Regions from separate parts of the Vibrio jasicida 090810c genome, predicted to be linked through region 1. Evidence: predicted binding sites of a transcription regulator. Region 1 holds the regulator's gene; each other region holds the start of a gene.

Region 1 (3,139 bases):
TAATAAGTAGCGGCTGCTTAAGAAAGCAATTGTTGCGCCGATGGTGCTAGCAAAAGACACCAATAATAAACTGGTCCAAAAACCAAATAGGGCGGCGCCGAGCAGGGTAACAACGGCGGCTCCTGGAATAGAGAAAGCGGTGATTGCGATGTAAGCCAAGAAGTAGGTCGCCGCAGCAAACACAAAGTTTTGGTCAATGAACGTATTTAGTGCTGCTTGTTGTGCTTTGGCATTTTCTAAGGTGAGATACTGGCCAAAATTCACTCCTAAAAAGAGGATGGTTGCGAGCAGGATCAGTCCTAAAATCAGTTTCTTATTCATCGTAATTACTCCATTTGGCTTCTTAAATAATAAGACAGAATAAGAGAAGAAAAAATTTCAAAAAAAAAACCGCAGTATGAAAACTGCGGTTTTTACTCAATGTCATGCTGATAGTGCGCGTTAAGACAATGCGCTCATCAGTTCTTCTCGGCGAGACTGAGGGACGACGCTCCAATGGGTGCCGTTGATTGCACCTTCTAACGCCCACAACAACTCAAGGCTTACCGTAGAGGCATGCGTATCTTGGATTGCTTTGTATGCGCTTAAGGCACCTTCTTCTTCTAATTGCTCGACAGAGTCGATGCCTGCTTTCTTCAACATACGTTCAGTTGCTAGGCGTAGATTTGGAAGGTCTTTCAATCGATTAGGCTTGGTGCTCGCTTGCTGTTTTTTTTCTTGCTTAGCAGTCTCAAGAGATTGCTTTGCAACATCAATCAAGCGATCCGTTGAATCCCATAGATCATCAGAAATAGCATAGTATTTCGTGACCACTGGGAAACCACGTTTCTTGTAGACGTACGGTTTTAGTCCTTGAGTCTCGAAGTCAGATGAAGTTTGTTGGTCTGCTCGAATATGAAGTTGATTGTTTACAACTAGTGCGAACATCGTTTCATCGGCGAAAAGCCCGAAGCCACCAAACATTGAGCGCGACTTGATAGTACCAAGTGCCTCAAACAGCTTCATTGAGTCTTTGAGTATCGGTTTATCCATGATGTGTTATCTCGGTGTAATTAATATTACGCCACCAAAAATCAGGTCCGAGAGATTAGCAAATGCATGCAGACACAATGTCATTAAAGGGTAAACTCACTTAATGCATATTTGCCATCGGTAACCCCGCTACCTTCCATCTAATAAGATGGTTCAGGCCGGAGGCTTTGCGTCCCACCCTTTCGAATGGTTTGCCCTGTGCGTGACACTTTGAGAATACTTCGTATATTGAATTAACATCACGTTTCAAACATGAAAGTGTGATCTTGGTTCAGTTAATAGTGATTTTTTGATGTGTTTGGTTTCATATTTGGGAACGGTCCCTTGTCATACAAAAGGTTGATGTAGGAAATGGACTACGCCCAATTAAAACAGCAACTTATCTAAATGAGGGGAGGTATTTATATTCTGAAATGTTTTTGGAATGTTATTTTTAGGCAATAAAAAAGCGCCCTTACGAGCGCTTTATAAAACTTCGATGCCGCTTAGTTCAGTTTCTTAACTGTGTTGCGAACAACAATTTCTGGCTGCATTTCGAAAATGCGTTTTTCATGTTCTTTGTCTTTGATGCGTTCTAGCAAAATTTCAAACGCATTCTTACCAACACGACGTTTTGGCTGGTGGATAGTCGTTAGCGGTGGCGAGAAGTACTCTGCTAGCTCGATGTTGTCGTAACCAATGACAGAGATATCTTCTGGTACTTTGATGCCGTTTTGCTGCAAGCGACTCATCAAACCAAGCGCCATGGTATCGTTAAAACAGAAAACGGCAGTCGGGCGTTTGTCCATTGCTGTGATGTTGTCAGCAGCAAGTACGGCAGTATCACACTCAAAGTTACCTTCAAGTACCCAATCTTCATTTACTGCTAAGTTTGCTTCTGCCATTGCGCGGCGGTAACCTGCAATGCGTTCTTGGCACGCGGCTTTTTCGAAGTGACCGCTCAAACAAGCAATATCAGTGTGACCATTGTCGATCAGATATTTTGTTGCGATGTAGCCACCTTCTTCAGAGTTATCAATGATCTTGTCAGCTTGCGAACTCTCTGGACCCCAGTCCATCACCACTTTCGGGATATCTGAATGACGGTCAAGCATCTCTTTTAGCTCTTCCGTTAAGTCAGAACACATCACTAAAATGCCATCTACACGTTTCTCCGCTAGCATGCGAATGTAGTCACGTTGCTTTTCGTAGATACCGCCAGTATTACATAGGATCAGCGTGTAACCTTGACGGTAACAATAGCTCTCAACGCCGTCGATAACTTCTGAGAAGAAAAGGTTAGTCGATTGCGTTACCAACATACCGATAGTGCGAGTTGAGTTACACTTCAAGCTACGTGCAACTGCACTTGGCGCGTAATTTAGTTCATCAACCGCTTTCATTACTTTTTCTTGGGTTGCTTCAGCAACAAAACGCGTTTTGTTGATTACGTGCGAAACTGTTGTGGTAGAAACGCCGGCTAAGCGAGCAACGTCTTTTATAGTGGCCATAAATGATGTCCTGTATCGAGCTACTGAATACCGTAGTGAATACAACCTTACGCTTAGTATGTTGCGCGAATTGAACCATATCTGAAGTTTAAGGTTCAATTAATTAGGCAGCGGTTGTTCCGAAATCGGTATAAAAAGGTTTGTAGCAACATTTGTTGCTGAATCTCATGTTCCTTACTTATATAAGTGAGGAATTGGTCAGCAATCTTGTTAATAAAACACAAAAACCGCCATATTTCAGCGGTTTACATATAAGTCGTATTTAATCGTTTGCGCTCACATTTTAGACTGATGTGGGCACACTAGCAATATTTTCAGCAGGTGTTTTGCGCTATTGAGGTCACATTTTAACTGCTAAATGGAAAGGGCTTCTATGTGCTAGATTAAAAATTAACGAATAAAATAGGGAGCCCGCTTGCGAGCTCCCTGAAATTGGCGGCAATTATTCACCAAGAAGGTAGGTGCTGTCCAGTTTACAAAATGCAATTAATAGTTGCGCAACGCTTACATAGAAACCAAATTCGTCGAATTGCTTACATTTCGCAGCAAACTGTGGCAACCAAGACATAAGATGCTTTTGGATTAAGTCGTTCTGTTTCTCGAACGCTTCTTCCATG
Region 2 (3,139 bases), 440 kb from region 1:
GAGCATTAACGCTACTTTGTGGGCTAAGACTAATGATTTTTTCAAATTTGTCTATGTTGTTCATCTTTGGTTAATACAGCATTGGTAGAATAGCTATCGTTCAAGAATGAACCCTTCCTTTTTCTGGTTGTCAGAATAAAGGCAAGCGAAATGGTGATCTGGAACACGATTCTACTATTAGGTTAAAACTCAGCCTTGGAATCTTTCACAGAGCCCCCATTAAATAGGTAGTACCTGATTTGCGAATCTTAGTGACCTTTTCGTTACCCATTTTCTAAGTGCAAGCAAGTTAAGGAGAGTGAATGAGCTTATTTCTACGTACTACAGCATTGATGCTTCTAGTACTAAGCCGTGCGCCGGCGTTCGCCGCACTTCCAAATGTCACAAATAACGAACAAGATCGTTCAGCTAGTCAAAACGAAGTTTGTTCAAAATTGTTCAAACATAGCCTTAGTGGTTTGTATGGTATTCAGTCAATCGACTCCAAACCAACTCAGCCTTATTCAGATTTCGACGTACTTTACAGCAAAGCTCACCAAGCGCAGTTCGAGCTAGAGACTATCTGTAAAAGTACTGCCCTTCTTACTGATGCTCAGCCTTACTTTGCTGGCGTTAAATCTCAGCACCGTGCCGAAGAGAAAATTGTTCACGAATTGGACGGTCAAGTAAACCGAATCACTGACTTAGCACGTGCAACCATTGTTGCTGACGATGTAGCAAGCTTGGTTTCGGTATACGAAGCGTTAGAGCGTGAAACAACGATAGTTAAAGTGAAAAACCGCTTTAAAAAACCAACAGCTTCCGGTTATCGAGACCTAAACCTCTTAGTTCGTTTGCCTAAGACCAACCTCGTTGCCGAAGTACAGCTGCATTTAAAAGCTATTGCGGATGTAAAAAACGGTCCAGAACACGACTTATATGAACAAATTCAGAAATTAGAGCGTCAAGCTCTAGTGGAGGATCGCCATTTGAATGACTTAGAAATGGCATCAATTAGAAACATGCGTACGCAATCTAAAAACTTGTATCAAGAGGCATGGCATCCATACCTAACGACACACTTAGAAGCGGCATAATTGACATAAACTGATGTACTTAATACTAAAAAACCACCGAAATTGCGGTGGTTTTTTATTTGTTCTTTAGTAAATACCGAAACCTACAGACAAAAAGACCACGACAAAGCGTGGTCTCAATCCATGTTACATGGCTTACTGGTCTGCCTTTAAGTTCTCTACGCGAGCTTTCAACTTCTGACCCGGGCGGAACGTAACGACACGTCGAGCAGTAATTGGAATATCTTCACCAGTTTTCGGGTTACGACCAGGTCGTTCGTTCTTATCACGAAGATCGAAGTTACCAAAACCTGACAGTTTTACCTGTTCGCCACTTTCCAGTGCCTTACGAATCTCTTCAAAGAACACTTCCACCGTTTCCTTGGCGTCCCGTTTACTAAATCCCAATTTATCAAACAGGTTTTCTGCAAGTTCGGCTTTTGTGAGCGCCATAAAACTTTCCTCAAAGCTATGTTAAACAATGCTACCTTATGTGTAGCGCCAGAGCAGTTTTACCCTACCAATTCAACAACATATCGGGGTTACATCAGGAAGTGTATGCCAAGCTTATGATTTTCGCCAACTTTTTTCTTTGCTAATATATCGTTCACTGGAAGAGGAAGCTACTTTACCCACCAATATTTCGAGATTTTACTTTAATTCTCTCTTTTCAAGGAAAAATATCCAGTTCAAATTACTAGTTTGAAAACAAAAAACAACATTAATCACTATTTAACAAAAATGTCAGATACTGGTCAATTTACAAACAATTGACAAAAAACTTTCCAATTTTTCAGTGGTTTGAGTGATGAGCAATATAGATCTGACCAGTACCATTCAAGTTACTTTTAATGCAGATACTGCTGATTTTTCCATAAAAAGAAAGCTTGAACGGTGCCAATATTCTGATGAGATAACAATGACGACATAGAGAAACGTTGGTACTGTTTGCAAATAAATAACTCCCGTTCAGAGCGCCCAATGTTTCACCAAGTCATCAGTATTCTGTTCCCTGTTTTTGCTTTAGCTTGTGCGGGTTATTTAGTCGGACGTTATATCAAACCAGATTTTCGGCCGATCAATCGCATCAACATGGATGTGTTTACTCCTGCATTGGTCTTTTCGTCTTTGGTCAGCATGCCTCTTGATATTGGGCAAGCCCCCCTCCTACTGGCCGCAATTATTGCTGTTATCGTCCCTGGATTACTCATGCTACCCATAGCCAAGTTAACAGGACTCTCTTTCAAAGCGTGGGCACCACCACATATGTTTAGAAATAGCGGAAACCTTGCAATTCCGTTGTTCACCTATACTTTTGGAGAGCTAGCTCTCCCTTCTGCAGTATTGTTGTTTGTGGTTTCTGCCTGTTTACATATCAGTTTGGGCGTGATGCTTCTAAGTAGTGGCAACCCATTGAAGCAAATGTTTAAAATGCCTATTTTTATCTCTGCTTCTTTAGCACTCATTATCAACCTTTCTGGATTCAACGTTTGGCCACCATTTTACGAAGCGACCGCTTTACTTGGACAAGCCGCTGTCCCTGTCATGCTGCTTTCTCTGGGTGCTCAGATGTGTAACTTAAGACTTGGTGGTTTGAGAGTAGGGTTGCTTTGTACAGTGCAGTCGTTGTTAACTGGTGCGGTCGCGTTTGCGGTAATTTATTGGCTTATCCCACTTCCAACCATGCAATTGCAAATGATGGTGCTATTTACAATGTTGCCACCAGCAGTGATGAATTATCTTTTTGCTGAACGATTGAACATAGAGCCGATGACCGTCGCCTCTATGGTGCTATTTGGTAACTTCTTTAGCATTCTCACGCTACCATTACTGTTAATGTTTACGCTTTCATTGACATAAAGGCATCAAAGCTCGCGGACCACACAGCGATTAACAATGTTACACTGCACTAAATAACTCAATAGAATGTCAGGCTATTTCATAATCGTGCGTACCGTTATCCAAATTAGTGATTGCCACTTAAGCGATGAATCCAGCTTTAACCGCCTTCGCAAAGCCCTTAATACGGCTCAAAATGAAAACACCTGCGACACTCTCCTACTGACAGGAGACCTATGCTGCAA
Region 3 (3,139 bases), 440 kb from region 1:
TGGTTATACCAATAAAGATAAATGCCAAAGCCTGCTCTTTCTTGACGTAAATAGACTGAGCAGGCTTTAACTCCTTTCCAAAAAATTCGCAGTATGAATCTGAGTTGATATAGTTATTTATGGGATAGAGATAACGTTAAGCCTCTGTGCAATCGAATACATGTGTGAGCTCACTCTAACTATGTAACGTAAATTATCATTACAGACATTAACGTGATCTAAAGCACAGAACATTTCCATCTTTCGCATAGAATAACTGTCCATGCAATAACAAGGATTCGACATGAAAAGTCGCATTGAACAGGCGCTAGCAAGCGCTCCTGAAGCACTTTCAACACATCTTGCTCCTATCGTTCTCGCTGACGATTTTGATGCCACTATTTCTGAGCAACAGTTTGATGAGCTGCTGAACGCTACCAACCTTTCAGACAAAGAGCTTCGTGTTGCTCTACTTCCTTTTGCCGCAGCGTTTTCTTACGCTCCGATTTCTGAGTTTTATGTAGGTGCGATTGTTCGCGGCCTAACAGGTCGTCTTTATTTTGGCGCGAACATGGAGTTTTTCGGCGTTCAACTGGGTCAAACCGTTCATGCTGAGCAGTGCGCGATTAGCCACGCTTGGATGAAAGGCGAACATGGCGTAAAAGACATTACCATCAACTACAGCCCTTGTGGTCACTGCCGTCAGTTCATGAATGAACTAAGCACCGCGAAAGAACTGAAGATCCAATTACCAGAACGTGAAGAAAAGTCACTTCATCACTACCTTCCTGAAGCGTTTGGTCCAGCGGATCTAGGCATTGAGTCAGGTCTTATGGCTGAGGTGAAGCACGAGTTTGTTTGTGATGAAGACGATGCTTTAATCCAAAAAGCCGTCAATGCGATGAACATCAGCCACGCGCCATACACTAACAACTTAAGCGGTATTGCGCTTGAGATGAACAGCGGTCGCGTATTCCAAGGCGCGTATGCAGAGAATGCAGCGTTCAACCCTAGCCTTCCTCCACTTCAAGTTGCTCTGATTCAGATCTTGATGTCGGGTGAGCAGTTTGAAGACATCAAAGCAGCAGCCTTAGTTGAAAACTCACAAGGCAAGATCAGTCACCTAGCTGATACTCAATCAACGCTAGAAGCACTAAATCCTGATATTCCAGTGAGTTTTGTGAACGTTTAATTCATACGATGCTTAAGAGATAGGCTCTACTTGAAGTAGGGCCTTTTTTATTATCAAAAACCATGCGCAAACGTTTGCTTCATCCGTAAAAATCAGTATGATCCTCTGCAATTTCTGTTTCATCACTTTATTTTGTAAGGGAACACTATGTTCGGTACTGCTACTAGCACTCATGCTACCCGTGTATTACTTTTGGGCTCTGGCGAGCTTGGTAAAGAAGTGGCAATTGAATGTCAACGTCTTGGTTTGGAAGTAATCGCATGCGACCGTTATGCCGATGCTCCAGCGATGCAAGTGGCGCATCGTAGCTACGTCATCGACATGCTTGATGGTCAGGCACTGGAAGAGATCATCAACAAAGAGCAACCTGCTTACGTGGTTCCTGAAATTGAAGCTATCGCGACCGACAAATTAGTCGAATTAGAAGAAAAAGGCTTGAATGTTGTTCCTACAGCGAAAGCAACTAAGTTAACAATGAACCGTGAAGGCATTCGCCGTCTTGCTGCTGAAGAGTTGGCGCTAAACACTTCCCCTTATCAGTTTGCTGATAGCTTTGAGGACTTTAAAGCGGCAGTAGAACATGTTGGTATCCCATGTGTTGTGAAGCCAGTGATGAGCTCTTCAGGTAAAGGTCAAAGCGTTATCAAATCAGAAGAAGATGTTCAAACCGCGTGGGATTATGCACAAGAAGGTGGGCGTACAGGTGCTGGACGTGTGATTGTTGAAGGTTTTATTGACTTCGATTATGAAATCACACTGTTAACCGTGCGCGCAGCTGACGGAGTGCATTTCTGTGCTCCGATCGGGCATCGCCAAGAAGATGGTGATTACCGTGAATCATGGCAGCCACAAGCAATGTCAGACAACGCCATCAAAGCGGCTGAATACACAGCAGAGAAAGTCGTTAATGCACTAGGTGGCTACGGCATCTTTGGTGTAGAGCTATTTGTTAAAGGCGATAAGGTTATTTTTAATGAAGTTTCCCCTCGCCCACACGACACTGGCATGGTAACCATGATTTCTCAAGAAATGTCTGAATTTGCACTTCATGTTCGCGCGTTTACTGGTATGCCGATTAACAGCATCGTTCAGTATGGTCCTTCAGCATCAGCAGTCATTCTTGGGCAAGGCACCTCCACCGATATCCGCTTTGATAATATTGCAAAAGCGCTGGCTCAACCACAAACACAAGTTCGCTTGTTTGGTAAGCCAGAAATCGACGGTCGCCGTCGCTTAGGTGTCGTTTTAACTCGCCGTAAAACGATTGAAGATTCGATTGAAGATGCAGTGAACAGCGCATCTAAAGTACAGATCGTTTACTGATTTCGTTAATCAGCTCAATATGTACAAAAGCGCAGCTCAATTTGGCTGCGCTTTTTCTTTCTGTGGGTTCGAAAGCCCTTTATTCGCTCTCTATTAAGTACACTTCTTCAGAGAAGCGACTTAGACCTTTCTTCGCAATTTTCGGATGGTTTTCGTCGGCTTGGTCGACATTTAAACAAGTTACCTTATAACCCGTAAACAACTGTTCAATCTCTTCGACTGGCACGCTAAATGGAGGTCCTGACATCTCATCCTGTGGGTAGTTAAGAGTCACAAGTAAAATACGTCCGCCAGGGTTCAACAGTTGCTTAAGACGAACTACGTATTCTTCTCGCATCTCTTGAGGCAATGCAACCAAGGCTGCACGATCATAAATGATATCGGCTTTAGAAACTGGCGCAGTAAAAAAGTCACCTGTATAAATGGACAGCTCGTCGAACTGATACAGCTCATGCATGCCGTTAATCGACGTAACGGTCGGGGTATAGAAATGCTCAGCAAAAAATGCTCTTACCGCAATTTGGCTTAGCTCAACACCTTGAACCTCGTCATGTTTCGTCGCAAGCCAAATTAGGTCTTCAGACTTACCACACAGAGGAGCCAACACTATGTCTTCACGTTTTGGGTTGGTGCGTTGCCAAAATA
Region 4 (3,139 bases), 190 kb from region 1:
AGCGGAGTGCGCTTAGTGTGAAGCGATAATCGAGAATTCATATAATGTTTGCTTTGATTGCATCTGTTAGAGCGATCCAGTCCTCCCCATTTTCAGAGGGGATCTAGAGGGGATTATTACTCCGAACTAAATCCGGTAGCTGCATTTGAATAAGTTAACAAACGAGTAGCTAGCTCAGTCCAGTCCACCCCATTTTCAAGGGGGAGTTAGAGGGGATTATTACTCCGAACTAAATCTGGTAGCTGCATTTGAATAAGTTAGCGAACGAATAGCGATCTCAGTCCAGTCCTCCCCATTTTTAAGGGGGAGTTAGAGGGGGTTGTTGCTCTGAACTAAATCCGGTTTCGGTGTTTGAATAAGTCAGCGAACTAAAAGCGAACTCAGTCCAGTCCTCCCCATTTTCAAGGGGGACTTAGAGGGGGTTATTACTCCAAACAAAAAGGGCCCCCTGCGGAGCCCTATCAGTATCGTAATTCTTTATTTCTTCGTATGGAACTGTTCGCAAGCCAGCATTGTGTTCTCAATTAGGCTTGCTACTGTCATTGGGCCAACACCGCCCGGTACAGGAGTAATGAAGCTCGCGTTCTCACGTGCTTTATCGTATTCCACGTCACCGACTAGTTTGCCAGATTCAAGACGGTTGATGCCCACATCGACCACAACAGCGCCTTTCTTAATCCACTCACCAGGAATGAAGTTTGGTTTACCAACTGCAACCACAACAAGGTCAGCTTGACGAACGTGACCCTCTAGGTCTTTGGTAAAGCGGTGACAAGTTGTTGTCGTACAACCAGCAAGAAGCAGCTCAAGTGTCATTGGGCGACCAACAATGTTTGATGCGCCAACCACAACCGCATGCTTACCGCGTAGTTCGATGTTGTAACGGTCAAGCAGCGTAATAATGCCTTTTGGCGTACAAGAACGAAGCTTAGGAATGCGCTGTGCTAGACGGCCAACGTTGTAAGGGTGGAAGCCATCCACGTCTTTCTCTGGGTGAATACGCTCAAGAACGTGCGTTGCATCGATGCCAGCAGGAAGTGGCAACTGAACAAGAATTCCGTCGATTTCTGCGTCGTTGTTCAACTCATCGATAAGTGCCAACAACTCTTCTTCCGACGTTGTCGCAGGAAGGTCAAAAGACTTAGAGACAAAGCCAACTTCTTCACACGCACGGCGTTTGCTGCCAACGTAAACTTGAGAAGCTGGATCTTCACCAACAAGAACAACTGCAAGACCAGGAGCACGAAGGCCAGCCTCAACGCGAGCTTTCACACGTGCTGCAACTTCGGATCGAACAGTTTGGGAAATGAGAGTTCCATCTATATTTTGAGCAGTCATGACTTTCCTTTTTAAATTGAGAAGGCAAATTATTTGCGGCGCATTGTCGCAGAAAATCTATTTAACATCCATACGCAAACGTTTGCTTTGGGGTGTTTTTGAACATTTATCGCTTTAGTGCCCTTTTTTTAGGCATTCAGATCAGAATGTTATGAAAACCCGTTGATTTAAGCGCTTGAACTCGTATAATCCTGTCCCTGTAGCGCGCCCTTAGCTCAGCTGGATAGAGCACGTCCCTTCTAAGGATGTGGTCATAGGTTCGAATCCTATAGGGCGTGCCATTTATTCAAAAGCCCCGATAACTCCTCGAGTTATCGGGGCTTTGTCGTTCTGGTGATGTCTAAATGACTCATTTCAGAGATATTTGTTCTTTTCTCTCTTTAGCTCTTGAATCATGAAAAAAATCATTCTTACAGCCGTTGTGCTTTCTCTTTTAAGTGGCTGCGTTACTCGCAAAGTGCGCGTTCTTCCTCAAGCTACCAATATTTCCCCGATTACAAAAGTTGCGGTTCAAAACCTTGACTGTCAAATGGTGGACTCTTACATCATTGAAGATGCACACCCTAACAATGTTGACCGAATGCTGAAGAACCAGACCTATGCTTCTGGTGGAAACCGCTACCATATTACTAAGGTTCTTGATACCAGTCGTGGTCGTCCTTCTAGTGTGGTTGCCGAACTATTCAATTGTCCATCAGCGCCGAGTGTGAGCGTGGCAAAAGCGACAAAGATTATGTTGTTACCTGGTGCTAATGAAGTGCAACCAATCTCGTTTGCTGAAATCGAAAATAATGAATGTAAGGTGATTGGTAATAAAGTTGTGGCAGAGCAACAGCAAGGTACTCTATTTGATGAGTTATCAAACCAAGTTTACATGGCTGGCGGAAATCGCTACCACGTAGTCAAAGTTATCGAAACTGACGGCCAGAATCCGACGTCGGTATCTGCGGACGTTTATCGCTGTAAGCACCGCTCAGTCGCATACTAATAAAAAAGCGCTAGTCTCTACTAGCGCTTTTTTAACGGGTTAAATTTTCTTAAAAATGATCGAAGTGTTGATGCCACCGAACGCGAAGTTGTTACTCATTAAGTATTCCACTTCTAGTTCACGGCCTTGACCGGATAAGTAATCGAGATCACCACATTGTGGATCGAGATTATCCAAGTTGAGGGTCGGGCTAAACCAACCTGTATGCATCATCTCAAGACTTAACCAGGCTTCGATAGCGCCGCAAGCGCCTAGAGTATGGCCAAAGTAGCTCTTTAAAGAACTGATTGGCACCTTACCGAGTGCATTGGCAGTCGCGTTACTTTCTGCGATATCTCCTCGGTCGGTTGCCGTTCCGTGAGCGGAAACATAATCGATTTTATCCGCAGGAATACCTGCATTCTGTAACGCCATTTCCATACAGATCTGCATGGTTTCCATTTGAGGTTGCGTCACGTGTGCCGCATCGCAGTTACTTGCAAAGCCGATAATCTCTGCATAGATTGTCGCACCACGTGCAACGGCGTGTTCGTATTCTTCTAAAACCAACGTACCCGCACCTTCACCGATCACTAGGCCGTCGCGGTCAGTGTCATAAGGCCTCGGTGTGCTTTTCGGCTCTTCATTTTTTAGACTGGTCGCAAAAAGGGTATCGAAGACAGCCGATTCTGTCGGACAAAGCTCTTCAGCGCCACCTGCAACCATAACGGTTTGGTAGCCGTGTTTGATAGCTTCGTAGGCGTAACCAATCGCTTGACTGCCAGAAGTACAGGCGCTGCTGGTCGGAATCACTCGACCACGTAAGCCGAAGAA

The links. Region 1 encodes PurR, which represses purine synthesis genes. Its sites were predicted from a motif close to TNANGNAAACGTTTNCNTNA; they were not measured.
Region 2: a site for PurR is predicted at 1,630-1,649, ahead of ihfA (integration host factor subunit alpha). Genes of this name have one in related genera too.
Region 3: a site for PurR is predicted at 1,234-1,253, ahead of purT (formate-dependent phosphoribosylglycinamide formyltransferase). Genes of this name have one in related genera too.
Region 4: a site for PurR is predicted at 1,409-1,428, ahead of folD (bifunctional methylenetetrahydrofolate dehydrogenase/methenyltetrahydrofolate cyclohydrolase FolD). Genes of this name have one in related genera too.

The regions. Positions count from the first base shown of each region.
Region 1 covers NZ_CP025792.1:1,124,152-1,127,290, reverse strand. Annotated here, with positions in the region: gene C1S73_RS05305 (TVP38/TMEM64 family protein) at 1-321, opposite strand, end outside; gene C1S73_RS05300 (TfoX/Sxy family DNA transformation protein) at 442-1,032, opposite strand; cyclic di-GMP riboswitch class I at 1,149-1,238, opposite strand; gene purR (HTH-type transcriptional repressor PurR) at 1,518-2,522, opposite strand; gene torD (molecular chaperone TorD) at 2,965-3,139, opposite strand, start outside.
Region 2 covers NZ_CP025792.1:684,456-687,594, forward strand. Annotated here, with positions in the region: gene C1S73_RS03310 (RelA/SpoT domain-containing protein) at 303-1,076, shown strand; gene ihfA (integration host factor subunit alpha) at 1,212-1,508, opposite strand; gene C1S73_RS03320 (AEC family transporter) at 2,037-2,915, shown strand; gene C1S73_RS03325 (metallophosphoesterase family protein) at 3,003-3,139, shown strand, end outside.
Region 3 covers NZ_CP025792.1:681,200-684,338, forward strand. Annotated here, with positions in the region: gene C1S73_RS03290 (LrgB family protein) at 1-15, shown strand, start outside; gene cdd (cytidine deaminase) at 284-1,171, shown strand; gene purT (formate-dependent phosphoribosylglycinamide formyltransferase) at 1,319-2,494, shown strand; gene C1S73_RS03305 (thiopurine S-methyltransferase) at 2,574-3,139, opposite strand, start outside.
Region 4 covers NZ_CP025792.1:1,316,359-1,319,497, reverse strand. Annotated here, with positions in the region: gene folD (bifunctional methylenetetrahydrofolate dehydrogenase/methenyltetrahydrofolate cyclohydrolase FolD) at 478-1,338, opposite strand; tRNA gene C1S73_RS06125 (tRNA-Arg) at 1,543-1,619, shown strand; gene C1S73_RS06120 (hypothetical protein) at 1,733-2,326, shown strand; gene C1S73_RS06115 (beta-ketoacyl-ACP synthase) at 2,366-3,139, opposite strand, start outside.